DNA from 4 places in the Pseudomonas sp. TS_SC_3 genome. Region 1 is predicted to be linked to each of the others. Evidence: predicted binding sites of a transcription regulator. Region 1 holds the regulator's gene; each other region holds the start of a gene.

What was found. Region 1 encodes FliA, which starts transcription of late flagellar genes. Its sites were predicted from a motif close to CTAAAGTTTNNNNNNNNNNNGCCGNTAA; they were not measured.
Positions count from the first base shown of each region.
Region 2: a site for FliA is predicted at 2,380-2,407, ahead of flgM (flagellar biosynthesis anti-sigma factor FlgM). Genes of this name have one in related genera too.
Region 3: a site for FliA is predicted at 4,207-4,234, ahead of AC0J6G_RS09620 (flagellar protein MotY). Genes of this name have one in related genera too.
Region 4: a site for FliA is predicted at 2,729-2,756, ahead of AC0J6G_RS12910 (methyl-accepting chemotaxis protein). Genes of this name have one in related genera too.

Region 1 is NZ_CM149586.1:791,431-798,914, forward strand. Features, by position in the region: gene flhF (flagellar biosynthesis protein FlhF) at 1-416, shown strand, start outside; gene fleN (flagellar synthesis regulator FleN) at 494-1,324, shown strand; gene fliA (RNA polymerase sigma factor FliA) at 1,321-2,067, shown strand; gene AC0J6G_RS03825 (chemotaxis response regulator CheY) at 2,162-2,536, shown strand; gene AC0J6G_RS03830 (protein phosphatase CheZ) at 2,556-3,344, shown strand; gene AC0J6G_RS03835 (chemotaxis protein CheA) at 3,356-5,542, shown strand; gene AC0J6G_RS03840 (protein-glutamate methylesterase/protein-glutamine glutaminase) at 5,586-6,689, shown strand; gene AC0J6G_RS03845 (flagellar motor protein) at 6,689-7,429, shown strand; gene motD (flagellar motor protein MotD) at 7,442-7,484, shown strand, end outside.
Region 2 is NZ_CM149586.1:580,626-588,109, reverse strand. Features, by position in the region: gene cheR (protein-glutamate O-methyltransferase CheR) at 1-481, opposite strand, end outside; gene AC0J6G_RS02845 (chemotaxis protein CheV) at 526-1,458, opposite strand; gene flgA (flagellar basal body P-ring formation chaperone FlgA) at 1,532-2,290, shown strand; gene flgM (flagellar biosynthesis anti-sigma factor FlgM) at 2,446-2,790, shown strand; gene AC0J6G_RS02830 (flagella synthesis protein FlgN) at 2,875-3,342, shown strand; gene AC0J6G_RS02825 (flagellar brake protein) at 3,424-4,173, shown strand; gene AC0J6G_RS02820 (TIGR04282 family arsenosugar biosynthesis glycosyltransferase) at 4,178-4,789, opposite strand; gene AC0J6G_RS02815 (TIGR04283 family arsenosugar biosynthesis glycosyltransferase) at 4,786-5,478, opposite strand; gene AC0J6G_RS02810 (MFS transporter) at 5,475-6,791, opposite strand; gene AC0J6G_RS02805 (hypothetical protein) at 7,341-7,484, shown strand, end outside.
Region 3 is NZ_CM149586.1:1,980,333-1,987,816, forward strand. Features, by position in the region: gene AC0J6G_RS09595 (electron transport complex subunit E) at 1-314, shown strand, start outside; gene nth (endonuclease III) at 311-949, shown strand; gene AC0J6G_RS09605 (PA3496 family putative envelope integrity protein) at 1,057-1,236, shown strand; gene gloA (lactoylglutathione lyase) at 1,322-1,714, opposite strand; gene AC0J6G_RS09615 (argininosuccinate synthase) at 1,791-3,008, opposite strand; gene AC0J6G_RS09620 (flagellar protein MotY) at 3,256-4,173, opposite strand; gene pyrC (dihydroorotase) at 4,368-5,414, shown strand; gene rnt (ribonuclease T) at 5,411-6,085, shown strand; gene AC0J6G_RS09635 (NAD-glutamate dehydrogenase) at 6,189-7,484, opposite strand, start outside.
Region 4 is NZ_CM149586.1:2,686,467-2,693,950, forward strand. Features, by position in the region: gene AC0J6G_RS12895 (di-heme oxidoreductase family protein) at 1-502, shown strand, start outside; gene AC0J6G_RS12900 (imelysin family protein) at 513-1,574, shown strand; gene AC0J6G_RS12905 (DUF1513 domain-containing protein) at 1,584-2,678, shown strand; gene AC0J6G_RS12910 (methyl-accepting chemotaxis protein) at 2,869-4,494, shown strand; gene AC0J6G_RS12915 (efflux RND transporter periplasmic adaptor subunit) at 4,681-5,811, shown strand; gene AC0J6G_RS12920 (multidrug efflux RND transporter permease subunit) at 5,838-7,484, shown strand, end outside.

The sequences.
Region 1 (7,484 bases):
TGATTGATACCGCCGGCTTGCCCGCCAATGATCCTGCGCTTCGTATGCAGCTGGAAGCTCTGGCCAGCCGTGGCATCAATGCCAAAAACTACCTCGTTATGGCTGCAACCAGTCAGGGCCAAGTGCTCAAAGCCGCCTACCATAGTTATAAACGCTGTGGTTTGGTCGGTTGCATCGTCACCAAAGCGGACGAAGCCACCAGTCTGGGTGAGGTTTTAGGACTGGCTATTAGCCAGCGTCTACCGGTAGCCTATCTCACTGATGGGCCACGTATTCCCGATGATTTGCACGTTCCGCGCAGTCATCAATTGGTTAGCCGGGCTGTTGGGCTGCAGGCGACCCAAGAACCGAGCGAAGATACGATGGCGGAGATGTTTGCCGGTCTTTACCAGCAGCCCGCACGCCGCGTCAGTTAAGCGTCATGTTATTGGGATTGAGCGGTGCTTAGCCGACCAAGTGGCTCCAGTCGAAGTTAGACAAGGTGTTAGAAATTATGGGTATGCATCCCGTACAGGTGATTGCAGTGACCGGCGGCAAAGGTGGCGTCGGCAAGACCAACGTCTCGGTGAACCTGGCATTGGCACTGGCTGACCTAGGTCGCAGGGTTATGTTGATGGACGCCGACTTGGGCTTAGCCAACGTTGACGTTTTATTGGGGCTCAGCGCCAAGCGCACCCTGGAAGACGTTATAAGTGGCGAGTGCGAGCTGCGTGATGTGCTGTTGCAGGGCCCGGGCGGGATTCGCATCGTGCCTGCAGCCTCGGGCATTCAGAGCATGGTGCAGCTGTCGCCCATGCAGCATGCCGGGCTGATCCAGGCTTTCAGCGATATCAGTGACAACCTCGATGTGCTGATTATCGACACCGCCGCTGGTATCGGTGATGGCGTCGTTAGCTTCGTGCGCGCCGCGCAGGAAGTGCTGGTGGTGGTGTGCGATGAACCCACCTCAATTACCGACGCCTACGCCCTGATCAAACTGCTCAATCGTGACCACGGCATGAATCGTTTCCGGGTATTGGCCAACATGGCCCATAGCCCGCAAGAAGGTCGCAATCTATTTGCTAAGCTGACCAAAGTGACTGATCGTTTTCTCGACGTCGCCCTGCAGTATGTAGGCGCAGTGCCGTACGATGAATCAGTGCGAAAGGCCGTGCAGAAGCAGCGTGCGGTCTATGAGGCGTTCCCGCGCTCGAAGTGCGCGCTGGCGTTCAAAGCGATCGCCCAGAAGGTCGATGCTTGGCCCTTACCGGCTAACCCGCGCGGCCATTTGGAGTTCTTTGTTGAACGCTTGGTGCAGCAACCGATCACAGACGCGACCCTATGACAGCAGCCTCTGGACTTCGTATGTATAGCAAGGCGCAGGCGCAGGATTCTCAGCACCAGTTGATCGAGCGCTATGCGCCCTTGGTCAAACGCATTGCCTATCACCTATTAGCGCGGCTACCCGCCAGCGTGCAGGTTGACGATTTAATTCAAGCCGGGATGATCGGCTTGCTTGAAGCGTCAAAAAAATACGACTCCAGTAAAGGCGCCAGTTTCGAGACATTTGTTGGTATTCGTATCCGTGGTTCCATGCTTGATGAGGTGCGTAAAGGCGACTGGGCACCCCGTTCGGTGCATCGCAATAGCCGTATGGTCAGCGACGCAATTCGAAAAGTTGAGGCCAGAACAGGCCGAGACGCTAAAGATCAAGAGGTTGCGGCCGAACTCCAATTGAGTCTCGAGGATTACTACGGCATTCTTGGCGACACTTTAGGCAGCCGCCTGTTTAGTTTCGACGACCTGTTGCAGGACGGTGAGCACGGAGGCCTGACTGAAGACGCGGGCAGCAACCACCTCGAACCTTCTCGTGATCTGGAAGATGAACGCTTTCAGGCAGCCTTGGCGGATGCCATTGGTAACCTGCCGGAGCGCGAGCGCTTGGTGTTGGCGCTTTATTACGATGAAGAGTTGAATCTTAAAGAGATCGGTGCAGTGTTGGGGGTTAGCGAATCACGCGTAAGCCAACTACACAGTCAGTGTGCCGCACGTTTACGCGCCCGTTTGGGTGAGTGGCGTGCACGCTGAGCTGTTTAGCTCACGCAGCCGGTTTCACGAATAAAGGCGCATGCAGGGTGCTGGGTGCGTTTGGGACTGTACGGAGGTCGACTTGGACAAGAATATGAAAATCCTCATCGTTGATGACTTTTCAACGATGCGACGGATCATTAAGAACCTCCTGCGTGACTTGGGGTTTACCAATACCGCAGAAGCTGATGATGGCGTTACCGCGCTGCCGATGCTGCAAAGCGGCAGTTTCGACTTTCTGGTAACTGACTGGAACATGCCAGGCATGACCGGCATCGACCTGCTGCGCGCTGTGCGTGCAGATGAGCGCCTGAAAACCTTGCCGGTGCTGATGGTAACGGCAGAAGCCAAGCGTGATCAGATCATCGAAGCAGCCCAGGCTGGCGTTAACGGTTACGTCGTTAAGCCGTTTACTGCCTTGGTACTGAAAGAGAAGATTGAGAAGATCTTCGAGCGGGTCAACGGCTGATGTCTGCCATGAGGGTTCTATGGAACATAAAGATTCCGTTCAGGGCGACCTTGAGTCGTCCCTGAAACACAACGCTCGCCAATTGGTAGAAAGCCTGGAACATGGCAACTTTGGTGAAGCGGTACAGCTGATACACGAGCTGAACAAAGCACGTGACCGTGGTCTTTACCACGAGGTCGGTAAGCTGACCCGCGAGCTGCACAACGCCATCGTTAACTTCCAGCTTGACCCTCGTATGCCGCACGCAACCGAGGTCTCGCAAATCACCGATGCCACCGAGCGCCTCAATTACGTGGTGACGATGACCGAGAAAGCGGCCAATCGCACCATGGATCTGGTCGAGCAGAGCGCACCGCTGGTCAACGATCTCAGTGATCAAGCGCAAAGCCTGAGTGTAGACTGGGGGCGTTTTATGCGCCGCGAGATGAGCGCCGATGGGTTTCGTGAGCTAGCCAAGCGCGTTGAGTTATTTCTTGCAAACAGCCAGCGCGATGGCGCCAAACTGTCTGGCCACCTCAACGATATTTTGCTGGCTCAGGACTACCAAGACTTGACCGGGCAGGTAATCAAGCGAGTGACTCAGTTGGTCACTGAGGTTGAAAGCAACCTGCTGAAACTGGTGTTGATGGCCAGTCAGGTGGATCAGTTCGCCGGCATTGAGCACAACCACGAGTTGCTCCGCGCTGAACAAGAAAAACAAAAACAGCCTTCACATGGTGAAGGTCCGCAGATTCATGCCGATAAGCGTGAAGACGTCGCATCGAGTCAAGATGATGTCGACGACCTGCTTTCAAGCCTGGGATTTTAGGAGCACGACTTATGAGCTTCGGCGCCGATGAAGAAATCCTCCAGGACTTCCTGGTAGAGGCCGGCGAGATTCTTGACCTCTTGTCCGAACAGCTCGTAGAGCTGGAAAGTCGCCCGGATGACATGAATCTGTTGAACGCTATTTTTCGCGGGTTTCATACCGTCAAAGGTGGCGCCGGTTTTCTCCAACTCAATGAGCTGGTGGAATGCTGCCACATTGCAGAAAACGTCTTCGACATCCTGCGAAAGGGTGAGCGGCGCGTCGACTCCGCGTTGATGGATGTGGTGCTGGAAGCACTGGATGCCGTTAACAGCATGTTTACCGAAGTGCGTGAGCGCACTGATCTAACTCCCGCCACTCCCGCGTTGCTGGCTGCTTTGGCGCGTTTGGCTGAGCCCGCGGGTGCTGTTGAACCCGCGCCAGTCGAAGAGCCTGTTGAGGCGCAGCCTGAGCCCGCCGCCGGCGATATCACCGACAGTGAATTCGAGCATTTGCTCGGCGCCTTGGATGAGCCGTCGGCAGCCGTGCCCAGCGCCGGCAGCAGCGATGAAATCACCGATGATGAATTCGAGTCGCTGCTTGACCAGCTGCACGGTAAAGGCCAATTCGTAGCGCCTGATCCCGCTGTCGTACCTGCTAGTGCAGTCAGTACAGCACCTGCTGGCGCTGATAATGAAATCACCGATGATGAGTTCGAGTCGCTGCTTGATCAGTTGCATGGTAAGGGGCAGTTTGCCCCGCCTCCGGCATCACTACCTGCCGCGCCTGAGGCCAAGGCTGAGCCTGACGCCGCGCCAACGGGTGATATCACCGACGATGAGTTCGAAGCATTGCTCGATCAGCTGCATGGCAAAGGCAAGTTTGTCGAGCCTGAGGCAATCAAGCCTATTCCGTCTGCTGCTAAGCCTGCGGAGCCGGCCAAAGCCGCTCCCAAGCCTGCGGCAAAACCAGCAGCCAAGGTAGAGCCGGCCAAGGCACCTGCTGCCCCAGCCGCTGCGCCTGTAGCAGAAAAGGCTGCGGCACCCAGCGAAGCGGAAACCACCGTACGGGTCGATACCGCGCGCCTGGATGAAATTATGAACATGGTCGGCGAGCTGGTGCTGGTGCGTAACCGCTTGGTACGCCTGGGGTCTAGCAGTGGCGATGAGGCCATGTCCAAGGCCGTGTCCAATTTGGATGTGGTTACGGCCGATCTGCAGACTGCGGTGATGAAAACCCGTATGCAGCCGATCAAGAAGGTTTTTGGGCGCTTCCCGCGCCTGGTTCGTGATCTGGCGCGTAACCTGAAAAAAGAGATCAACTTGGAGCTGGTCGGTGAAGAAACCGACCTCGATAAGAACCTGGTTGAAGCATTGGCCGATCCGCTGGTGCACTTGGTGCGTAACGCGGTCGATCATGGGATTGAAACGCCAGAAGAGCGTGAAGCATCGGGCAAGGCCCGTGGCGGGAGAGTCATCCTCTCTGCCGAGCAGGAAGGTGATCATATCCTTCTGTCGATTTCTGACGACGGCAAGGGCATGGATGCCGACGTACTGCGTGCCAAGGCGGTAGAGAAGGGACTGCTTGATAAAGATGCGGCCGACCGTCTTAACGAGTTCGAATGCTACAACCTGATTTTTGCGCCAGGGTTCTCGACCAAGACCGAAATTTCCGATGTGTCCGGCCGTGGCGTGGGCATGGATGTGGTGAAAACCAAAATCTCCCAGCTCAACGGCACGGTCAACGTATTTTCCGTCAAGGGCCAAGGCTCGAAGATCGTCATCAAGGTCCCGCTGACCTTGGCGATCATGCCAACGCTCATGGTGATGCTGGCCAACCAGGCATTCGCCTTCCCGCTGGTTAACGTCAACGAAATCTTCCACCTCGACCTATCACGTACCAACGTGGTGGACGGTCAGGAAGTCGTGATCGTGCGCGACAAAGCCTTGCCACTGTTCTACCTCAAGCGCTGGTTGATCGGCAGCGCAGCTCATGTCGAGCAGGGCGAAGGCCATGTGGTGATTCTCACCGTCGGCAGTCAGCGCATCGGCTTTGTGGTTGATCAACTGGTCGGTCAGGAAGAGGTCGTGATTAAGCCACTGGGCAAAATGCTCCAGGGCACTCCGGGCATGTCCGGCGCAACCATCACCGGTGACGGACGCATTGCCTTGATTCTTGACGTGCCGAGCATGCTTAAGCGTTACGCTCGACGTATCTGATTGTTAGCGGCGCAGGTGTTTGTTGCGCCGTTTAGGAGTGTTTATGGCTGTTAAGGTGTTAGTGGTTGATGATTCCGGCTTTTTTCGTCGGCGCGTGTCGGAAATTCTTTCAGCCGATCCGAATATTCAGGTGATCGGTACTGCCACTAATGGTCGCGAAGCCATCGAGCAAGCGCAGGCACTCAAGCCTGATGTGATCACCATGGATTACGAGATGCCGATGATGGACGGCATCACGGCTGTGCGGAACATCATGCAGCGCTGCCCAACGCCGGTATTGATGTTTTCCTCGCTGACTCACGAAGGCGCGCGCGTCACTCTCGATGCGCTTGAAGCCGGCGCCGTGGATTTTTTGCCGAAGAATTTTGAAGATATTTCGCGTAATCCGGAGCGGGTCAAGCAGCTGCTCTGCGAGAAAATTCATACCATTGCCCGCAGTAACCGGCGCAGCTTGAGCCCTCCAGCGGTGGTTGCCCCTGCTGCGCAAGCGAGACCGGCGGCGCGGCCCACGACTCCCGCCAGTACGTTGGGCCGACAGGCTACTGCGCCAGCTCCCGCAGCCGTGAGCGCTGCTCCCAAGCGTAAATCCTACAAACTGGTGGCAATCGGCACCTCAACCGGTGGCCCGGTGGCGCTGCAGCGGGTGCTGACCCAACTACCGGCTAATTTTCCGGCGCCCATCGTGTTGATTCAGCATATGCCGGCCGCGTTCACCAAGGCCTTTGCCGAGCGCCTAGATAAACTATGTCGCATCAGCGTCAAAGAAGCCGAGGACGGTGATGTATTACGCCCTGGCCTGGCCCTGCTGGCCCCCGGTGGTAAGCAGATGATGGTTGACGCCCGTGGAGTAGTGAAAATTCTTCCCGGTGATGAACGCCTGAACTACAAGCCCTGCGTCGACATCACCTTTGGCTCGGTGGCCAAATCCTATGCGGATAAAGTACTGGCAGTCGTGCTCACGGGTATGGGCGCTGACGGTCGTGAGGGCGCGCGCCTGCTTAAACAAAGCGGCAGTCAGGTCTGGGCGCAGGATGAAGCCAGTTGTGTGATCTACGGCATGCCCATGGCCATCGTCAAAGCCAATTTAGCCGATGCTATTTACCCGCTGGATGAGATCGGCAGGCATTTGGCGGAGACCTGTATTTAATGGATGTTCTGAGCCTAATTGGGGTCATCCTGGCATTTGTCGCGATTTTGGGCGGCAACTACCTCGAAGGTGGCCACGCTGCTGCTCTGATCAATGGACCTGCGGCACTGATCGTAATCGGCGGCACCTTGGGCGCTGCGTTTTTGCAGGCTCCTGTGCATGTATTCAAGCGGTCTCTGGCGATCATCAGCTGGATTTTTTTCCCACCGCGCATCGATTTGGTAGGCGGGATTAACCGGGTGGTCGGCTGGAGCATGACTGCACGTAAAGAGGGGCTGCTGGGGCTTGAGGCCGTGGCTGATGTCGAGGCCGATCCTTATGCACGCAAAGGTTTGCAGCTGTTGGTTGATGGTGCTGAGCCGGAGGCGATTCGCAGTATTCTCGAGGTCGACCTGTACACCCAGGAAGGCCGTGATATTCAGGCGGCCAAGGTGTTCGAAAGCATGGGGGGGTACGCGCCGACCATTGGCATTATTGGTGCGGTCATGGGCTTGATTCACGTGATGGGCAACCTAGCTGACCCGAGCATGCTTGGTAGCGGGATTGCTGTGGCCTTTGTGGCAACTATCTATGGCGTTGGTTTTGCCAACCTGCTGCTGCTGCCCATTGGTAACAAGCTCAAAGCCATCGCCCAGCGTCAATCGCGTTACCGCGAGATGCTACTCGAAGGCATCCTATCGATTGCCGAGGGTGAAAATCCGCGCTCCATCGAATTGAAGCTGCAAGGCTTTATGGACTGATGGGGACACCACATGGCCCGCAGGCGTCATCAAGAAGAGCATGAAAACCACGAGC
Region 2 (7,484 bases), 210 kb from region 1:
TGTCGTATTCACCGGATTTACAGTTGATCAACATGGTCGGCGAAAGGTCGGTGGCAACAATCTGCAACCCAGCCTTAAGTTGGCCAAGATTGCTTTTCTCGAACTCGTCGATGGTCATCGACAATGAATAGGGCTCTTGGCCCGACGAACAAGCCGCCGACCAGATACGCAGGCGCTGGCCCGGGCTGGCCTTGATGATTTCCGGCAGCACGCGGTTCTTCAACACCTCGAACGGGTAGGTGTCGCGAAACCACAGAGTTTCGTTGGTGGTCATGGCATCGACCACCTGCTCACGCAAACCGCTGCGTGGCTGACTCTGCATGCGCTGTACCAGCTCACCCAGGGTCTTGATACTGTTCTGCTCCATCAACTTATTGAGCCGACTGGAAACCAGGTACTGCTTGTTAGTACCAAGCAGAATGCCGCAGGCTTTTTCCAGGAAAATCCTGAACTGCTCGAAATCCAAATTACCTGTAGACACTCGCGAGGCCTCGACAAACATATATTTAGCTGAGGGTTAAACCCTCAGTCCCCTGCCGCAATATTGACGCGCTCAGCTACCCGTGCCGCCAGGTCATCCGGGCGAAACTTGGCGAGAAAATCATCCGCGCCCACCTTCTTCACCATGGCCTGGTTGAACACGCCAGATAACGAAGTATGCAGGATGATGTGCAGCTTTTGCATGCGTGGATCGGCGCGGATCTCAGCGGTCAACGTATAACCATCCATTTCCGGCATTTCGATGTCGGAAATCAGCATCAAAAACTCCTCTGCAGGATTTTTGCCTTCTTCGACCATCGCCTTCAGATAATCCAGTGCCTGACGCCCATCGTTCAGCGCCACCACCTCCACGCCGACAGTCTCCAGGCAACGGGTTACCTGCTTACGCGCCACCGATGAATCGTCGCAGGTCAGCACACGTTTGCTTACCGCACGCGCCTGGGTCTCGGCATTCAGCACGCCTTCAGAAATAACTTCAGATGTTGGCGCCACCTCGGCCAGAATTTTCTCGACATCGATGATCTCGACCATTTTGTCGTCCAGGTGCGTCACCGCCGTCAGGTAATGATCGCGCCCGGTGCCCTTGGGTGGTGGATGAATCGACTCCCAATTCATGTTGACGATGCGCTCGACCGAACGCACTAAGAAGCCCTGAACCTTGGTGTTGTATTCAGTGATGATGACAAAACTATTTTCAATATTGGCAAGCGGTGCACTGCCCGTCGCCATAGACAAATCCAGAATAGGGATCGTACCGCCCCGGATATTGGCGACCCCACGAACGACCGGGCTGGATCTCGGCATAATGGTGAGTTTCGGGCACTGCAGCACCTCTTTCACCTTGAACACGTTTATCCCATACAACTGATTGCTGTTCAGACGGAACAACAACAACTCCAAACGGTTCTGCCCAACCAACTGAGTTCGCTGGTTAACCGAATCCATCACACCGGCCATACCCAAACCCCTTATTCGAGTAACAGAGTGTTGTCAGCGTAGCAGGCGGCACGCGCCTTGCTAACCAACCCATATGAACATTGAAACGACAACTAACCGACGCACGCTAGCAAAATGCCGCCATTGGCTGGCAGTTGTACCTGCTTTGCTGGTGTTCGGCCATAGCGCATTAGCAGCGGCCAACGCGACGCGACCTGAACAGCTTATCGGCGCTGGCAAAGTGTTTCTTGAGCAAGCAGTCAGCGATTATTTACAGCGTAGCAACATCGCGGGTCGCCATGAGATTGAAATCAACCGGCTCGACCCGCGCCTGCGCCTGCCTGCCTGTACAGAGCCATTGACCACCACACTGGAAAGCCCTGCCGAACCCATTGGCCGCGTAACCTTGCGTGTGCGCTGCGATGGTGCCGCGCCCTGGACAGTGTTTGTACCCGGACAAGTGCGTCTATATCGCGAAGTAGTGATCGTCACTCGCCCACTCAAACGCGACAATTTAGTGACAGACATGGACATCATGCTGGCCGAGCGGGATGTCGGCCTACTGAATCAGGGCTACCTCACGACGCAGCAGCAGGCCATTGGCAAAAAATTGACGCGCCCATTGCTGCCCGATCAAGTACTGACACCCAATCATGTGCAACTAGCCGAAGCCATACGCAAAGGGGATAGCGTTGTTATCACCGCACGCAGCGGCGGCATTAGCGTGCGCATGCCCGGCGAAGCCTTGTCAGACGGCACTGTCGGCAAGCAAATCAGCGTGCGTAACCAGCGTTCAAATCGCGTGGTCAGGGCTCGCGTGGTGGGTCCTGGCCAGGTTGAAGTGGCCATGTAGGCACGCTTCTTGTTTAACCTTTGTTCACCCAGTGAGCTGACGATTATCCGCACTGTGTTTAGACTGTTACCTGACGCAGATTTTTCGCCCTAAAGTTTTTTAGGGCACTGCCGACAATTAGGCAAGCGTCCAAACACTGCCCGAGGTTTTGCATCATGGTCATCGACATTAACCGGCTCAACAATGCCGCATCGCCCGCCAATTCGGGGCGTACGAGCGGTGCCCAAGCAGGCACCCAGAACGAAGCCATCGGCAGCAAACAGCCAAGCAGCGCACCCAGCACTGCCGAGCAAGCGCCGCAAGCCGGTAAAAGCGGCGAGTCGGTGCAGCTAAGCAGCCAAGCTCAACAGTTGCAGAAAGTCAGCGAAAAGCTGCGCGACCAGCCGACTGTTAATAGTGACCGCGTCGCCCAACTGAAGCAGGCGATTGAAGACGGTAGCTACCAGGTCGACAGCCAGCGCGTTGCCAGCAAACTGCTTAATTTCGAATCCCAGCGCTAGTCCTCGGGCTACGCTGGGGTAATTGGACGCCCAATAGATTCTTCATGCCCCCAGTGAAGTTTCTGTTACCCCGAAGAGCCCGTAATGCACGACATCAAACTGCTTGAACTGTTCAGCAACGATATCGGCACCGCCGAGCAACTGCTTGAATTGATCGACACCGAATTCCAAGCCCTCAGCGATCGTGATCTCCCCCGCCTGCAGAGCATTCTGAGCGAGAAGCTTCCGCTGCTGACACTACTTGATCAGCACGGCAGGGAGCGAAGCCAAGTGCTCGCCAGCCTCAAACTCAGCACCGACCGCGAAGGCCTGCAGGCACTGGCCACACAATCCAGCCAAGGTGAATTGCTGCTTGAGCGTGGCGACCAGCTCAATACGCTGCTCGAACGCTGCCAAGCAGCCAACCTGCGCAACGGTCGATTGATTCGCTCCAGCCAGGCCTCAGCAAACAGCATGCTCAGTATTCTGCGCGGCAACGAGACGCCCAGCCTCTATGACAGCCGTGGCAGTGCCGCTAGAATCGGCCAGCAGCGCCCGCTCAGCCAGGCCTGAAACCTATAAAGGCACAGGGGAACATGCGGCCGTACGGCCCGTATGCTAGTGCCACAGCATTTGCTCGGAGAGTTATGGACCGTGTCCAGTCCTTTTAACCAGGAAGATGGCCCGCAGCCGCCCAAGGTGCTCAAAGCACCGATGGAAATAATTGCCAACCTGCGCCAGTTACAAGAAGCCCATGACCCGCTGATCGTCACCTTCCATGAGCGTAATCAACGTTTCCAGAGCTATGTCGTTGCGGTTGATCGTGACAAGAACCTGATGATCCTTGACGAGTTGATGCCCAGCGATGGAGAGCGCTACCTCGTCAATGGCGAAGCGTTCAATATAGATACCTTCCACGACGGCGTGCGCATTGCCTGGCAATGCGAGCAGAACGTGCGCATTACCGAGCACCAAGGTGCGCGCTGTTACTTCAGTCCAATCCCGCCTGAGATGACCTACCACCAGCGGCGCAGCGCCTTTCGGGCCCCGCTCAAACAGAGTGAATCGATCAAGATAGAACTGGCCGGCGATAAATTGCGCACGGCCCTGCCGGGACAGCTGCTGGACATCTCGGCAACCGGCTGCAAACTGCGCTTCCCAGGCAGCCTCAGTAGCAACCTGCAAGCCGGCCAGGTGTATGAGCGCTTCACTGCCAGGTTTCCTTTTGGCGCAATGACCACGGCGCTTGAGGTCCGGCATGTGCAGTATGAGGAGAAGCTTGATACCACCTTTGTAGGCGCGCGCTTTCACCGCATTAACGGCCAGGAGCAGCGCTTGGTCGAACGCTTCGTCTACCAATTGCAGCGTGAGGCACGCCGCTTCGAAACCGACGGTCTGTTCTAGGCCGCTAGATCACAATATTCAGCGCCGCCAGGCGTGATAAATCCTCAGGTCGATCCACGTCCCACAACGCAGGCAGTAGCGTCGGATGCCAGTCCAGCTGCTGCAAGCGCTGTAGCGTTAAACTCAAGACCTGCTCCGTTCCCCATGGCATATCGCTGAACAATGCAGCGTTTATGTTGCGCAGCCCCAGCAGCACATAACCACCATCCTCTGCAGGCCCGATCACCACCTGCTGCTCTTGCAACGCACTGCACGCCGCTTGCAGATAGCCCGCATCAAGCGCTGGGCAATCATTGCCAATCAGTATGACTGCATCGCTTTCCGCCAACCCGAGGGTGGCAATGCGGCGCATACGCTCACCTAGATCACCAGCCGGTTGTTCGACCAGTGTCCAGCCAAGCCGATGCGCCATAGCCTGCAGCTCAGCACTGGGCAAATCGTCTAGCCACAAAAAACGCTCGTTAAAGCTCTCGCCGGGTAACTGCAGGGCGCGCTCCAGCAGCAACTGCTGCAGGTCACAAGCGCCCTGAGCGCCTAGCGCCGGAATCAAGCGCGTTTTGACCCGGCCCGGCACAGGTGCGCGGGCAAGCATGTGTAATGAGACGGATAGATTCATAACAGTGACCCTCGACGGTACTGACGAGCCAGCTTTTCCGGGCTGACACCGCAGTAGTAAGCAATACGCAAGCACCACATCAGCACAACGGTACGCCAGACGCCATGCTGCTCCCAGCGCCGACTAGACGTCGACAAGGGCGGCCGCACGCAGCGAGGGCGTGCCTGGGCCTTCAAACGGCCGCACAGCTGAAGATCTTCCATCAGCGGCATCATTGCGTACCCCCCCAGGGCTTCAAACCGCTCTCGTACCACAAAAATTCCTTGGTCCCCGGAAGCGATACCGGTAAGGCGCGAGCGCAGGTTGATCATTGCGCCAATCACCCGCAATACAAACCCCGTACCGGATAGGCGCACATCAAAACGCCCCCATAACGGCCGCTCGCTTAGCGCATTCTGCAGAGCCTTGAGAGTCTCGGTACTGACCCGCGTATCCGCATGCACAAACCACAGGTATTCACCGCGGGCGACTGCCGCGCCCGCATTCATTTGCAGCGCACGGCCTGGAGATGTTCTGAGCAATTGATCAACCCGCCCGAGCAGCAACTCGCAGGTGTCATCTGTGCTACCACCGTCGACCACAATCAGCTCAGCACCGGCGGCGCGCAGAGCGGCTAAATCGTCCAACAAAAGCGGCAGGGCCTGGGCCTCATTACGCACTGGGATCACCACACTGAGCAGCGGTTTCATGTGCGCGGCTCTGATTGAGCAACTGGCTCATGGCTGCCGCCTGGCGTGTCAGTGTTGTCATGCATTTGTTCTTGCACCACCTGCTCATCGACACGCGGGTCGAGCGCTGCGGTCAGGGGTGAACTGGTGGTGCTATCCGGCATGGGGATATGGTGCAGCGGCGCATCGTCAACCTGATGCAAATGGGTCACGCGCTCTGGCCGTATACGCAGCACCAGAATCAAAGCGCAGCCGCAGACGAAGGCATAGAGCATGTTCGCGCCCAAAAACCGCATCAGTACGCCCGCCAGCAAAGGTCCGATGCAAGCCCCTACGCCAAAGGTCACCAGCAGCATGGCTGTCAGCGATACCCGCCGCTCAGCCTCGACATGGTCGTTCGCCAGCGCCACAGCCAGCGGGTAGAGGCTGAACTGCAGAGCTGACACCAGAAAACCGCTGACAAATAACAGCAGTAGGCTGGCCTGGGTGAAAATCGCCAAGGGCAACGCCGCCACGGCTAACAACGCCGCGCACGCACGAATCAGGTAGACGCGGTCGCGGCGGTCGGACAACCACCCCAGCGGCCATTGCACGAGTAGACCAGCAATGATGCAACTGCCCATAAACAGGCCAACCTGCTCGGTGGATAACCCCATGCGTGTGCCATACAACGGGGCCAAGCCGTAAAACGAACCGATCATCAAGCCTGCGACCACAATGGCGGTCAGCGACAGCGGCACACGCTCAATAAAAAAACGCATATCCAGCGGCGCCGGGTGCAGAGGCGCGGGGTGCAGCTTACGGGTCAGGGCCACAGGTACCAGACATAGGGCGAAGCACAGCGCCACCAGCATCAGCAGCTCAAGGCCGAGCGTTGGATGCACGACCAACACCATCTGCCCCAGGATCAAACCAAGGTAAGAAGCGCCCATATAACCCGCGAACACCTGACCGCGCTGGCTGTTTTCAGCCTGCTCATTGAGCCAACTCTCGATCACCATGTACTGGCACATCATGCCCAAGCCGACCAGCACCCGCAGCAGTAACCAGCTCGGCAGCCAGTCACTGAGGCCGTGCCCAAGCACTGCTGCAGTGACCACGCCGGCACACGCGACATAAGCTCGAATATGACCAACCCGGGCAATCAGCCGGTGCCCCAGCTTGCCGCCCAGCACCAACCCTAGGTAGTTGGCTGCCATCAGCGCACCGACCCACAGCCCGTCTGCCGTTTGTGCCAGACGCAACGCCAAGTAGGTACTCAGTAGCCCCGAGCCCATCAGCATCAAGAAAGTGGCGAAATACAGCGAACTGAATGATTTCAGGATCAACGTCATAGGGCAGCTTGTAACTCCAGATGAGGCCGGCTAGGCGGCCAGGTTTTAGGCATAAGCAGCCAATACATGGCGCTCGCAGGGGCTGTTTCGTCAAAGAAAGGGTTGAGAACAAAGGCCTTGCTGGCAATGTGATATTCGATGAACGCTTTACCAAACAGTTCCGACGCAAGCCCCTGCACTGAGACGCTTGATAACACCAAACATGGTACAGGGATCGTGCGAACTGCAGCCGCCCCAGCTTCTTACCAAACAACACACCCTTCAAATCAGGCGGCGCCTATGCGACGCCAGCACCACGTTAATTATTGAATGCTGACCGCTTACCGAGAAAAACATCAAATAAATCGATAATTTAAAACACGCGCGCGGATGTTAAAAACACCTTAAGAAACTCTCTAAGAATAACTAAGCTACTGATCAGTATGGTCTTTTAGACATTATCAATCACATCGATGATTACCATGAATGGTCAGGGCTTCTTCATCAATTTTTTATCCGTACCATTAGCGCCCTACCGACTTACCCCATGCCCTTACGAGGAGCCTAAACATGAAAAAGCAAATTCTCACCGCCGTGATTCTGACCAGCCTGTCCATCAGTGCCTTTGCCCTGCCACAACACAACCCGCAGCCACTGCTGGGTGAAATGCAGGACAGCAGCGTAAAAACGCTTATGAGTTTTGGAGGCAACCTG
Region 3 (7,484 bases), 1.2 Mb from region 1:
TGATGATGGGCCTGGGCTTTGGCGTGGTGCTGGTGATGATCGGCGCCCTACGCGAGCTGTTCGGCACCGGTGCGGTGTTCGCCAATATGCACCTGCTGTTCGGGCCTATCGCCGCCAACTGGCAGCTGACGCTGATCCCCGAGTACAAGGGCTTCCTGCTGGCCATCCTACCGCCGGGCGCATTTATCGTGCTGGGCTTGCTGATCGCCTGCAAAAACCGTGTGGACGAGGTGCTAGCTGAGCGAGCCAAAGCGCAGCAGGTCGATACCCCGGTGCAAAGCCGCCGCGTGCGGGTGACCGGAGTGATAGAGTGAACGCCGCCAAGCGCTACGAAATCTTCCGCCGCCTGCATGAAGACAACCCCGAGCCGAAAACCGAGCTGGCCTACAGCACGCCCTTCGAGCTGCTGGTCGCGGTCACCCTGTCCGCTCAGGCCACCGACGTCAGCGTCAACAAGGCCACCGCCAAACTGTTCCCGGTGGCCAATACGCCCGAGGCGATTTACGCCTTGGGTATCGAGGGGTTGAGCCAATACATCAAGACCATCGGCCTGTACAACAGCAAGGCAAAGAACGTTATCGAAGCCTGTCGCATCCTGATCGAGAAGCATGGCAGCCAGGTGCCGGACAACCGCGAAGACCTCGAAGCGCTGCCTGGGGTTGGGCGCAAGACCGCCAACGTGGTGCTCAACACCGCGTTCCGCCAGCTGGCCATGGCGGTAGATACACATATATTCCGGGTCAGCAACCGTACCGGCATCGCCCCTGGCAAGAATGTGCTGGAGGTGGAAAAGAAGCTGATGAAGTTTGTGCCCAAAGAATTTCTCCTCGACTCACACCACTGGCTGATCCTGCATGGCCGCTACGTGTGCCAAGCGCGTAAGCCGCGCTGTGGCAGCTGCCGCATCGAAGATCTGTGCGAATACAAACAGAAAACCTCCGACGATTGAGCCGCTATTCAGCCGCTCAATCGGCTGATTGAAAAAATCTTTTTTACCCGCCCAGGTTTTGCCGTTATAAGGTGCGCAAATGGCCTTAGTCGCCTGGAGTTGAATTGATGAGCACTGATAAAGAAGAACTTGAGCTCGACGAAGATTTTGTTGCCGAAGAAGCGGATGACGCTGAAGTCCCGGTAGAGGTTGCTAAAACCAACCTGACCAAGCGCCGTATTATCGACAACTTCCTCGAGGAACGCCGTTTGCACAAGCAATTGGCCGAATACGACTTCGACCTTTAGGCACGCTAACAACAAAAAGCCCCGCTAGATTGCGGGGCTTTTTGTTACTCACCGGCCGTGACGAACATCTTGCCTGGCACTGGCTTCAATCAGCACGCGAAGGCGAAAGCAGCTCAATTTTGTAGCCATCCGGGTCCTCAACAAAGGCCAGGATACTGCTGCCATGCTGCATCGGACCCGGCTCGCGGGTGATCTTGCCGCCGCGGGTGCGAATATCCTCACAGGCCTTGTACACATCAGCCACTTCCAGGGCGATATGGCCGTAACCCGTGCCCAGCTCATAGCTCTCCACGCCCCAGTTATGGGTCAGCTCGATCACGCTGTTGTGCGCTTCATCGCCATAGCCGACAAATGCCAGGGTGAACTTACCGTCTGGATAGTCCTTACGGCGTAACAGGGTCATGCCGAGTACTTCGGTGTAGAACGCGATGGATTTATCCATATCGCCGACGCGCAGCATGGTATGCAGCAGTCTCATCAGGTATCTCCTCATCGTATAAATGCAAACCCCGGCTTATGGCCGGGGCTTGATATGGCTCAGGTGTTCAAGTCTATCAGAGCATCTTGCGCCCTTTGCCCGCAGCGATGCGCATGCGCAGTGCATTGAGCTTGATAAAGCCACCCGCGTCAGCCTGGTTGTACGCGCCGCCATCTTCTTCGAAGGTCGCGATATTGGCGTCGAACAGCGAATCATCGGACTTACGGCCGGTGATGATGACGTTGCCTTTGTACAGCTTCATGCGCACCACGCCGTTCACGTTGGCCTGGGAAGCGTCGATCATCTGCTGCAACATCAGACGCTCAGGGCTCCACCAGAAACCGTTGTAAATCAGGCTGGCGTATTTCGGCATCAGCTCGTCTTTCAGGTGAGCGACTTCGCGGTCCAGCGTGATCGACTCAATGGCGCGGTGGCCTTTGAGCATGATGGTGCCGCCCGGGGTTTCGTAGCAGCCACGGGACTTCATGCCGACAAAACGGTTTTCGACGATATCCAGACGGCCGATACCGTTTTCACCGCCGATGCGGTTGAGTTCAGCCAGTACGGTGGCGGGGCTCATGTCCTTGCCGTCGATGGCAACGATGTCGCCCTTGCGGTAAGTCAGCTCGATATAGGTCGGTGCATCTGGCGCGGCCTCAGGGGAGACAGTCCATTTCCACATGTCTTCTTCGTGCTCGGTCCAGGTGTCTTCCAGCACGCCGCCTTCATAGGAGATGTGCAGCAGGTTGGCATCCATGGAGTACGGCGACTTCTTCTTGCCGTGACGCTCGATTGGGATGGCGTGCTTCTCGGCGTAATCCATCAGCTTCTCACGCGAGAGCAGGTCCCACTCACGCCATGGGGCGATGACTTTAACGCCGGGCTTGAGCGCGTAGGCACCCAGCTCGAAACGCACCTGATCGTTACCCTTGCCGGTCGCGCCGTGGGAAATAGCGTCGGCGCCAGTTTCGTTGGCGATTTCGATCAAACGCTTAGCGATCAGCGGGCGAGCGATGGACGTGCCCAGCAGGTACTCGCCTTCGTAGACGGTGTTGGCGCGGAACATTGGGTAGACGAAATCGCGGACGAACTCTTCACGCAGGTCGTCGATATAGATTTCCTTGACGCCCATGGACTGTGCCTTGGCGCGTGCCGGCTCGACTTCCTCACCTTGGCCGAGGTCAGCGGTGAAGGTCACCACTTCGCAGTTATAGGTGTCTTGCAGCCACTTGAGGATCACGGAAGTGTCCAGGCCACCGGAATATGCCAGGACTACCTTGTTTACGTCGGCCATGCCATCAACTCCACGGGGTTGTGCGGGAAAACCGACGATTCTACTGCCCATGCCGCCTGATTTACAGAGGCGCGACAGCTTGTGACGAACAAGCGACGGATAATTGTTCGACAACAGGCGAATCGTAGCCGCTAGCAGGTCGTTAAAAATGCAAACGAAGCGGGCAGGACAGGCCAGTAATGGGCGGTAAAGTGGCGTCTACTCGTTTTAAATGAGCCTTGACGCCAACGCAGGCAGCTCCGGCTGGCTAGGAGGTCGCCGCAGGATCAGCCGCAGCAGGCGCTGGAGCAGAGGCCGGCGGCACTGCCGCTTCAGGTACCCGATCAAGAACAAGGGTTACCCGGCGGTTCTTCGCTCGGTTGGATTCATTGGTATTGGGTGCCAGCGGATAGCGCTCGCCGTGAAAGCGCATGGTGATCTGCTCAGCCGGAATGCCACTCGCCTTGAGGTATTCCATCACAGCCAGGGCACGGCGGCGCGACAGATCACGATTAGTCAGACGATTGCCACTGTTGTCAGCATGCCCATCGAGCTGGATGCGGTTAACGCTGGGGTCGGCCTTAAGAAAGCTCAGGATGATATCCAGCTTGGCCTGAGCCAGCGGCTCCAGCGCGACACCGCCCCCCGGAAAGCCCACCTGGCTTTTGCGCACCTGATCAAAGTTCACGGGCAGTAGCTTGGCCGTGCAAGCCAGGTAGTCGTTGTAGGCCTTGTTGAATTTGGCCGGCAGCAAACGCACTTCAACCGCATCACCGCCCATTGCCGCACGGTGGCGTACCACGGGGCTGCGCCCTTCAAGCAGCCCGGTGAGTAAACGCACGCCTTGCTCTTGGGAACTGTTGAACAGCACCTCGGCGGGTAGCACGTTGACCGAACCCAAGTTGATATCGCCCCGCCCAGGCTGCCAGGGCGCAGCGGCCGCCAGCAAAGTTGCGTTGCCAGCGCCTAGCCAGCGTTCGCGAGCTTTCAGGCTAAAGGTGACCTGCTCGCCAGCCCGGCGCACGAATACTCCGTGGCCAAAGTCGGTGACGGGCTGCGACAGACGGCACTCGAACTGATCACCGTCGACCTGCCACTCAATTTTCTCTAGGCGGGTCTGGAAGCTGATCGCAAGGACGGGCTGGCTGGCCAGCAGGCAAAGCACTGCGAGTGAATAGGGTCGCACAACAGGCTCCAGGGAATACGGCTTACCCTGTGTCTATCGGTGCACTGGCGGAAAACTTGAGCAGCGCTTTAGCGCGCCTAAGCAGCGAACCGCGACCTTGCATCTACCTTTGTCCGCTACGCCTGCTTTCAACGTGCTGCCACGGGGCTTTTCCGGTAGCATTCTCGCCACGTTTTGCCCGCCTGGAAGCTTCCATGACTGACCGCCTTACCCTGCTGCGTCCCGACGACTGGCACATCCACCTGCGCGATGGTGGCGTTCTACCCCATACCGTCGCCGATGTAGCCCGCACCTTTGGCCGCGCCATCATCATGCCCAACCTGGTGCCGCCCGTGCGCAACGCCAGCGAAGCCGATGCCTACCGCCAGCGCATTCTCAGCGCGCGTCCCGCCGGTAGCCGCTTCGAACCACTGATGGTGCTGTACCTCACCGACCTCACCCAACCTGACGATGTACGCACAGCTAAGGCTTCGGGCTTTGTGCATGCAGCCAAGCTCTACCCGGCTGGCGCGACCACCAACTCTGATTCTGGCGTGACCAGCATCGACAAGATTTTCCCGGTGCTGGAGGCCATGGCCGACGTCGGTATGCCGCTGCTGGTACACGGCGAAGTGACACGCAGCGAGATCGATATATTCGACCGCGAAAAAATCTTTATCGGTGAGCACCTGAGCCGTGTGGTCGAGCGCTTCCCGAGCCTAAAAGTAGTGTTCGAACACATCACCACCCGTGATGCGGTGGAGTTCGTGCAGGGTGCTTCGGCCAACGTCGGCGCGACCATCACCGCCCATCACCTGTTGTACAACCGCAACCATATGCTGGTTGGCGGTATTCGTCCGCACCTCTTTTGCTTACCGGTTCTCAAGCGCAGCACCCACCAGGACGCGCTGTTGGATGCGGCCACCAGCGGTAACGCCAAGTTCTTCCTCGGCACCGACTCAGCGCCGCACGCCAAGCACGCCAAGGAAGCCGCCTGCGGCTGCGCCGGTTGCTACAGCGCCTATGCCGCCATTGAGCTGTATGCCGAAGCCTTCGAGCAACGTGATGCCCTGGACAAGCTGGAAGCCTTTGCCAGCTTGAACGGCCCAGATTTCTACGGCCTGCCGCGCAACAGCGACAGCATCACGTTGGTGCGTGAAGACTGGACCGCACCTGCCAGCTTGCCATTGGGCGAGCAAACCGTTATTCCGCTGCGCGCCGGTGAAACCCTGCGCTGGCGCCTGCTGGAGAGCCAAGCGTGAGTGAAGACTTGTACGACGACGAGCCGGAAAACACTGGCCATTCAGGCCCGCGCCATCCAATGGCCGCGCGCTTTCGTGGCTATCTGCCGGTAGTCGTGGACGTAGAAACCGGTGGTTTCAACTGTGCCACCGATGCCCTGCTGGAAATCGCCGCCACCACCATCGGCATGGACGAGGGCGGCTTCCTTTATCCAGAGCACACCCAGTTCTTCCGTGTTGAGCCCTTCGCTGGCGCCAATATTGAGCAGGCAGCACTGGACTTCACCGGGATCAAACTGGATCATCCGCTGCGTATGGCCGTAAGCGAAGAGCACGCCCTGACGGAGATTTTCCGTAGCCTGCGTAAGTCGCTCAAAGCCAACAGCTGCAAGCGGGCGATTCTGGTCGGGCATAACAGCAGCTTCGACCTGGGCTTCCTCAACGCGGCAGTAGCGCGTACCGGCATCAAGCGTAATCCGTTCCACCCGTTCTCCAGCTTCGACACTGCCACCCTGGCTGGCCTTGCCTATGGCCAGACCGTATTGGCCAAGGCCTGCCAAGCGGCTGGCATTGATTTCGACGGTAAGGAAGCACACTCAGCCCGCTACGACACTGAGAAAACCGCCGAGCTGTATTGCGGCATCGTCAATCGCTGGAAAGAGATGGGCGGCTGGATGGATTTCGACGACTGATAGCCTCGGTCGCAGCATAACCATCGCACATAAAAAAGCCCCGCACTTGGCGGGGCTTTTTATTGGGTCAGGAACAGCGCAGGCCAGGCCTGCGCTGCTTGTATCAGGCGCTTTGCGCCAGATCCATCAACTCACGGTTAGCCACAGCGTACATGGCGTAATCGGTGTTGGTGGCGGCACGCAACTCGCCCAGCATGACCTTCCAGCGATCCACCAGACGGCGATGCTGATCCAGCCACACGCCGACGCGCTCTTCGATATCCGCCGGGCCTTCAGCCATTTGCAGGACCGACACGGTGATGGCGCGCTGCTGCCAATCCAGGTCATCGCGGAACGCTTCACGGGCCAGCGCTTGCCAGTTGTTTTCCACCGGCAGGCTGGTGATCTGCTGCAAGTACCACGACAGCTCCAGCGAGCCACCAATGGCGAAGTACACAGCCGCGACACGGTCAGGCACCTGCCCGGTCACGTCCGACGCCTCGATGATCGGCAGCAAGGTGTACAGATGGCTGGTACCGGCGACCACACGCGCCAGCTCTTCCGGCACGCCGGCTTCGACATAACCCTGGAAACGTGCCAGCCACTGTTCACGGGCCGGGCCTTCGAGCAGTTCGTCGAGACGGCCAACCAGCGCTTCGATGCGCGGTGCGAAATGCGCCACATCGCGGGCTGCATCCAGCTCGTTACGGCGGCTGCGCAGGAACCAGCGGGTGGCCCGACGGCCCAGTCGCATCAGTTCATCCATCAATTGCAGCTGCAGCTCAGCGGGGACTTTGGAGTCCAGCAACTCGATCTGCTGCCACCAATGCGGCAAGCGGAACAGGTCGCGCACAATCACATAAGCGCCTGCGACATTCGCCGCGCTCATGCCCGTGGACTCCTTCATCCGCTGCACAAAGGTAATACCCATGTGGTTGACCAGATCGTTGGCAATCTGCGTACTGACAATTTCACGCTTGAGGCGATGACGCCGCATCGACTCGCCAAACTTTTCTGCCAACAGCGGCGGAAACGCGGTTTCCATTTCCCGCGCCAGGTACTCATCGTCCGGCACCTGAGATTTGAGCAGCGACTCCTTGAGGTCGATCTTGCTGTAGGAAATCAGCACCGACAGCTCCGGCCGAGTTAGGCCCAAACCATTGGCAGCGCGCTCGTTGAGCTCGTCATCAGTGGGCAGGAACTCCAGGCCGCGGTCCAGCTTGCCGGCCGCTTCCAGGGCGCTCATCAGGCGTTTGTACTCACCCACCCGCTCGCGGGCGCGGCGCTCGGCCAGCGACAACGCCTGGGTCTGCTTGTAGTTGTTGCCCAGCACCAGACCGCCTACTGCATCAGTCATTTCCACCAGCAGCTTGTTGCGCTGCTTGCCGGTCATGTCGCCGGCACCGACGATTTCGCCGAG
Region 4 (7,484 bases), 1.9 Mb from region 1:
GCCCCACGGCGGCGAGCCCGAAGTCAGCGACAACATCCTCGCCAGCGTGCTGTTCTACACCCGCAACCTTGGGGTGCCGGCGCGGCGCGGCGCCGATACGCCGCAGGTGCTCGCCGGCAAAAACCTGTTCCATCAGGCCGGCTGCCAAGGCTGCCATACCCCGCAATTCACCACCGCAGCGGATGCCGCCGAGCCAGAACTGGCCAACCAGGTTATTCGCCCCTACAGCGACCTGCTGCTGCATGACATGGGTGACGGTCTGGCTGACAACCGCCCGGAATTTCTTGCCAACGGCCGCGAATGGCGCACGCCCCCCCTGTGGGGGATTGGCTTGACGGAAACGGTCAGCGGCCACACCCAGTTCCTTCACGATGGCCGCGCGCGCAACCTGCTAGAGGCCATTCTTTGGCACGGTGGCGAAGCCGAAGCCGCCAAACAACACGTCCTAACGTTCACCGCTGAGCAGCGTCACGCGCTGCTGACCTTCCTGAATTCGCTGTAAGGAGTCATTCATGATCCGTTCCCCCCTGGGCCTGGCCCTACTCAGCCTGACACTCACGGCCTGCAGCCCGAGCGACCCGCAGGAGCACGTCAGTCGCGCGCTGACCGATGGCGTCCTGCTGCCGATCTACAGCGCCTGGCACGAAGCCGACCGGCAACTGGCAACCAGCGCGCAAGCCTTCTGCACCGAGCAACAGACGCTTAATGAAGCCCGCCAAGCCTTCTTTAGCGCGCAGAGCGCCTGGGCGGCTGTACAACCGGCGGCCTTGGGACCGTTGGCAGAAGGCAACCGTGCGTGGCAGATCCAGTTCTGGCCGGATAAGAAAAACCTGGTCGCGCGCCAGGTTGAGGCCCTGCTCAACAGCAAACCCGAACTGACCCCGGCTGACCTGGATAAATCCAGCGTGGTGGTGCAAGGTCTGACCGCTTATGAATACCTGCTGTTTGACCCAGCGATTGATTTGAATAACGCCGCGCAGAAAGCCCGTTACTGCCCATTAATGATTGCCATCAGCGAACATCAGCAAGCGCTTGCAGCTGATGTACTGGCCAGCTGGCAGAGCAAGGACGGCATGGCCGCACAGCTGAAAAGCTTCCCGAATGCGCGCTACGCCGAAGCCCCGGAAGCGGTGGCGGAATTGCTACGCACCCAAGTCAGCGCCATCGACGGGCTGAAAAAGAAGCTCGGTACGCCCATGGGCCGTCAGAGCAAAGGCCAGCCACAGCCCTACCAGGCCGAGGCATGGCGCAGTAAGGCGAGCCTGACCAACCTGGCCGTGAGCCTGGCCAGCGCTGAACGTATTTGGCTGGGCGCCGAGCACGATGGTATCCAGGCACTGCTCGGCAGTGATCAGGACGCGCTGAAACAGCGCATTAATGCTGCTTACAGCGACACCCGCCAGCGTTTGGCCGCGGCGCAGCGTCCACTCGGCGAGTTGCTCAGCGATGAAGCCGGGCGTGCTGAGTTGAATGCGCTCTACGACAGCCTCAACACCCTGCATCGCCTGCATGAGTCGGAACTGGCCAAGACCCTGGGCATTCAACTGGGCTTCAACGCCCATGACGGTGACTGAGTGATGCAGATTAAACGCCGTACCTTCCTGGGTTTGGGGGCTGCCGCCTTAGCGGCTAGCGCCCTGGGCGGCTGGACGCTGATGCACAGCGGCGCACAACCGCTGCTGCTTTCTGCACGCAACAACAGCAGCGGCCAGCACTTCGCCGTGGGCTACCACTTGGACGGCAGCCAGGCGTTTGCCACCCAGGTCACTGAACGCTGCCACGATGTCATCGCCCATCCGTTTCTGCCCATGGCCCTGTTTGTTGGCCGCCGGCCGAGCACCGAGAGCTACCTGATCGACACCCGTGACGGGCGTTTGCTGCAGACCCTGCGCTCACCCAAGCAGCGCCACTTTTATGGCCATGCGGTGTTCCACAAGGACGGCGAATGGCTCTATGCCACCGAGAACGACACCTCCGAGCCCGGTCGTGGCGTGTTGGGTGTCTACCGCTTACAAGGCGAGCAACTGCAACGCAGCAGCGAGCTGTCCACTCACGGCATCGGCCCGCACCAGTTGCTCTGGCTGCCGGATGGCGAAACCCTGGTCGTGGCCAACGGTGGTATCCGCACCGAAGCCGACAGCCGCGTAGAGATGAACCTCAACACCATGGAGGCCAGCCTGGTGCTGCTGTGCCGTGATGGCAGCCTGGTGAGCAAGGAGCAACTGCCCGAACAGATGAACAGCGTGCGCCACCTGGCTGTGGCCAGCGATGGCACCGTCGTCAGTGGTCAGCAATATATGGGCGCGCTCAGCGACAATGCGCCGCTGTTGGCCATCAAGCGGCCCGGCCAGCCCTTTCAACACTTTCCCGTAGCGGACGCACAGCGCCAACTGATGAACCAATACACCGCCAGCGTGGCCATCCACAGCGAACTGCGCTTGCTGGCCCTGACCGCGCCGCGCGGCAACCGCGTATTTATCTGGGACTTGGACAGCGCCGAGCTACGCCTGGATGCTCCCCTGGCTGACTGCGCGGGAGTGGGCGCCACCAGCGAAGGCTTTGTGGTCAGCAGCGGTGTGGGTCGCTGCCGCCTGTACGACTGCCGCAGCACGGCAATTGTCAGCCGGCCGCTGCAACTCCCCGCAGGCCTGTGGGACAACCACCTGCGCATCGCCTGAGCGCTTAATCACAGGCCCTCCCCGCATAACGGTAATATACCTGCGACAGGCTAAAGAACGCTGTCGCAGCGCCGATCTATACTTTGAGTGCCGCTCGCCACGGCTCAGTCAATACCTGTCGATAGGGACCTTCGCAGTTAGGGCGCGCTACGCGTCACCGGCACCCCACCTCCCACAGTCAGGTACCCCAATGTTTCTGCAAAAGTCCTTACGCGCGCAAATTCTCGCCCTGCTCGGCGGCAGTCTGGCGCTGATTCTGGTCACCGCGTTAGCCTGCTTCAGCTTTCTGTCCAGCGGCATGCAAGCCTATCGTGGCCTGTTGGCGGGGCCGCTGGAGGCGTCGACACTGATCGACGTGACCAACCTCAACTTCAAAACCCAGGTCCAGGAATGGAAGAATGTTCTGTTGCGCGGCAGCGACAAGGCGCAACTGGACAAGTACTGGAGCCAGTTCGAAGCGCAGGAACGTAAGGTTCAGGAAACGCTGGGGCAATTGAGCGACCTGGCCAGCGGCGACAACACCCTCAAAGGCAAGATCGACAGCCTGCGCCGTGAGCACCAGTCACTCGGCGTCAATTACCGTAAGGGTCGTTACGCCTTTATCGCAGCAGGCGCTGATGCCGCCGTTGGCGATAAAGCCGTGTCCGGCATTGATCGTAATACCGCACAGCAATTGGAAGCCTTGTCCGGCGAGCTGCACAAGCAGAGCCTGGAACAAGCCAGCCTGATCAATGCCTCGGCCGACCGCACCATCACCTACGGCACCCTGCTGATGCTCGGCGCTACGGTGGTGATCGCACTGTTCAGCTTGTGGCTGATCAACCGCAACCTGATCAACCCGATCCGCGAGCTGATCGAGCATATCGCCCAACTGAGTCACGGCAATTTCGGCAAGCGCGTTGAGTCCACCCGGCAGGACGAGCTGGGCAAGCTGGCCATAGCCGCCAATATCCTGCGCGACTTCCTCGCGGACACCTTCACCCGCCTCAAGCGCAGCACTGAAGACCTCGACACCGCCAGCGGTGAACTCAACTCCATCGCCACCCTGATGGCCCAAGGCACCCGCGAGCAGTTCTCGCGCACCGACCAAGTGGCCACGGCGATGCATGAAATGTCCGCCACCGCGCAGGAAGTCGCGCGCCATGCAGCCGAAGCCGCTACAGCGGCCGATGATGCCGACAGCGCGGCGCGCCAGGGTGAAACCGTGATGCAGGCCACCATCAAAACCATCACCGATATCCGCGGCGAAATCAGCAACACCTCCGAGGTGATCCGCCGCCTGGAAAGCGATACCGGACGCATCAGCAAGGTGCTCGAAGTGATTCGCGGCATTGCCGAACAAACCAACCTGCTGGCGCTTAATGCCGCCATCGAGGCTGCCCGCGCCGGCGAGCAGGGTCGTGGTTTTGCCGTAGTGGCCGATGAAGTGCGCACCCTAGCCCAGCGCACGGCGCAGTCTACGGCGGAGATTCACCAGATCATTGATACCGTGCAAACCGGAGCCAGCAATGCCGTACGCGCCATTGAAAGCGGCCAGCAGCGCAGCGAAGAAGGTGTAGTCCAGGTGACGCAGGCAGGCTCCACCCTGCAATTGATCACCCAGGCGGTGGAAGCCATCCGCGACATGAACCGACAGATTGCCACCGCCGCCGAAGAACAGACCTCGGTCGCCGAGGACATCTCACGCAACCTCACCGAAATTACCGCCATTGCCACGGCCAACCAGGACAATGTGCAGCGCACCGAAAGCGCCGGGCAGAACCTGCACGCGTTGTCCGGTCAACTCAGTGAAGTGACCCAGCGCCTGAGTGCCTGAGCCCTCCACTGCACCCAAAATGCCAGCACATGCTGGCATTTTTATTAAAAAGCACTTGCTCAATCAGGCACGCTCTGTACAACTTTTGCGCGCAAATGCGAATCTTTGACATGCCTTTTGAGTGGGTCTAATGTGCCCCTCTTGCCTATTCCCAGGCCCCTCTCCGCCTTGCCAAGGAACCGGAATATGTTGCTCCGTCGCATGCTGATCATGCTCGGCGCGGTACTCGTTGTGGTACTCGCCCTCGCCGCCTACAAAGGCTTTTCCATCTACCAGCAAGTGCAGATGTTCTCGGCCCCGCAGCCGGCCATCAGCGTCGATGCTGCGTCGGCCGAAGAACGTCCGTGGCAGGGTCGTTTGCCAGCCATCGGCACCCTCATCGCCTTCCAGGGCGTCGACCTGACCGTGGAAGTTGCCGGCACCGTGCAGCAAGTACTGTTCCGCTCCGGCGAGCAGGTCACCCTGCAGCAGCCGCTGATCCAGATGGACAGCGACGTCGAGCAGGCCAGCCTGGCCACCGCCCAAGCCGAACTGGGCCTGGCACGGGTCGAATTCGAGCGCGGTCGCAGCCTGGTCAACCGTCAGAGCATCTCTAAAAGCGAGTTCGACCGCCTTTCCGCCAGCCTGCAAAAAGCCAACGCCAGCGTGGCTCAGCTGCAGGCGCAACTGGCGAAGAAGCGCATCCTCGCGCCGTTTGCCGGCACCATCGGCATCCGCCAGGTCGACGTGGGGGATTACCTGGCCTCCGGCACCACCATCGCCACCCTGCAGGACCTGAGCAAGCTGTACGTCGACTTCTTCCTGCCGGAACAAGCAGTGCCTAAGTTAGCCATCGGCGAGCGCGTTCGCGTCAGCGTGGCGGCATACCCGAATGAGGTATTCGAGGGTGAAATCGCCGCGATCAACCCCAAGGTCGAAGACACCACCCGCAACGTGCAAGTGCGCGCCATGCTGGCCAACCCGGAAAGCAAACTGCTGCCCGGCATGTTCGCCAACCTGGACGTGCTGCTGCCTGGCGAGCCTACGGTGATCGTCGTGCCGGAAACCGCCATCACCTACACCCTCTACGGCAATTCGGTGTACGTGATCAGCGAGAAGAAAGCTGAAGACGGCCAGGTGGTCAAAGACGACAAAGGCCAGGCTGAACTGGTGGTCGAGCGCCGCTTCGTTGAAACCGGCGAGCGCCGCGACGGCCAGGTGGTGATCAATAAGGGTTTGCAGGCTGGTGAGCAGGTGGTGTCCGCCGGCCAGCTGAAGCTGGATAACGGCGCCCACGTCAGCATCGCCAATGCCCAAGCCAAGCCGAGCGCCGAATAATCGCGCAGGCGTAAAGGAACTTATTTATGGCTTTTACTGATCCCTTTATCCGTCGCCCGGTGTTGGCGACCGTGGTCAGTCTGTTGATCATCCTGCTTGGCTTTCAGGCATTCAGCAAACTGACCATCCGCCAGTACCCGCAGATGGAAAACGCCCTGATCACGGTGACCACGGCTTACCCCGGGGCCAATGCCGAGACCATTCAGGGCTATATCACCCAGCCGCTGCAGCAAAGTTTGGCCAGTGCTGACGGCATCGACTACATGACCTCGGTCAGCCGGCAAAACGTCTCGGTTATCTCGATCTATGCGCGCATCGGCGCCAATAGCGACCGCTTGTTCACCGAACTGTTGGCCAAGGCCAACGAGGTGAAGAACCAGCTACCGCAGGACGCCGAAGACCCGGTGCTGAGCAAAGAAGCCGCCGACTCCACGGCGCTGATGTACATCAGCTTCTACAGCCAGGAACTGAGCAACCCACAGATCACCGATTACCTGTCGCGGGTCATCCAGCCCAAGCTGGCCACCCTGCCCGGCATGGCTGAAGCCGAGATTCTCGGCAACCAGGTGTTTGCCATGCGCCTATGGCTCGACCCGGTGAAGATGGGCGCCTACGGCGTGACCGCCAGCGACGTTAATGCGGCGGTGCGCAAGTACAACTTCCTCGCCGCTGCGGGTGAGGTAAAAGGCGAGTACGTGGTCACCAGCATCAACGCCGAAACCGACCTAAAGTCGGCCGAGGCCTTTGCTGCCATACCGCTGAAAACTGTGGGCGACAGCCGCGTGCTGATCCGTGATGTGGCGCGGGTGGAAATGGGTGCGGAAAGCTACGACTCGATCAGCTCCTTCGATGGCACCCCCTCGGTGTACATCGCCATCAAGGGCACGCCGGGCGCCAACCCGCTGGACGTGATCAAGGAAGTGCGCAACGTCATGCCCGAGCTGGAAGCCCAGCTGCCGCCCAACCTAGACGTTTCCATCGCCTACGACGCCACGCTGTTTATCCAGGCCTCGATTGATGAGGTGGTGAAGACCCTGTTCGAAGCTGTGCTGATCGTCATCGTGGTGGTGTTCCTGTTCCTCGGCGCGTTCCGCTCGGTGCTGATCCCAGTGATCACCATTCCGCTGTCAATGATCGGCGTGATGTTCTTTATGCAGCTGATGGGCTACTCGATCAACCTGCTGACCCTGCTGGCCATGGTCCTGGCCATCGGCCTGGTGGTCGATGACGCCATCGTGGTGGTGGAGAACATCCACCGGCATATCGAGGAAGGCAAAACGCCGTTCGATGCAGCCATCGAAGGCGCCCGCGAGATCGCCGTACCGGTGGTGTCGATGACCATCACCCTGGCGGCGGTGTACGCGCCTATCGGTTTCCTCGAAGGCCTGACCGGCGCATTGTTCAAGGAATTTGCTCTGACCCTGGCCGGCGCGGTGATCATTTCTGGCATCGTCGCCCTGACCCTGTCGCCGATGATGTGCGCCAAGCTGCTGCGCCATGAGGAGAATCCGTCGGGCCTGGCACACAAGCTCGACCAGATTTTCGACGGTCTCAAACAGCGCTATCAACGCGGCCTGCACAGCACTCTGGACACTCGCCCGGTGGTGCTGGTGTTTGCGGTGATCGTCATGTGCCTGATTCCGGTGCTGCTCAAATTCACCAAAAGCGAACTG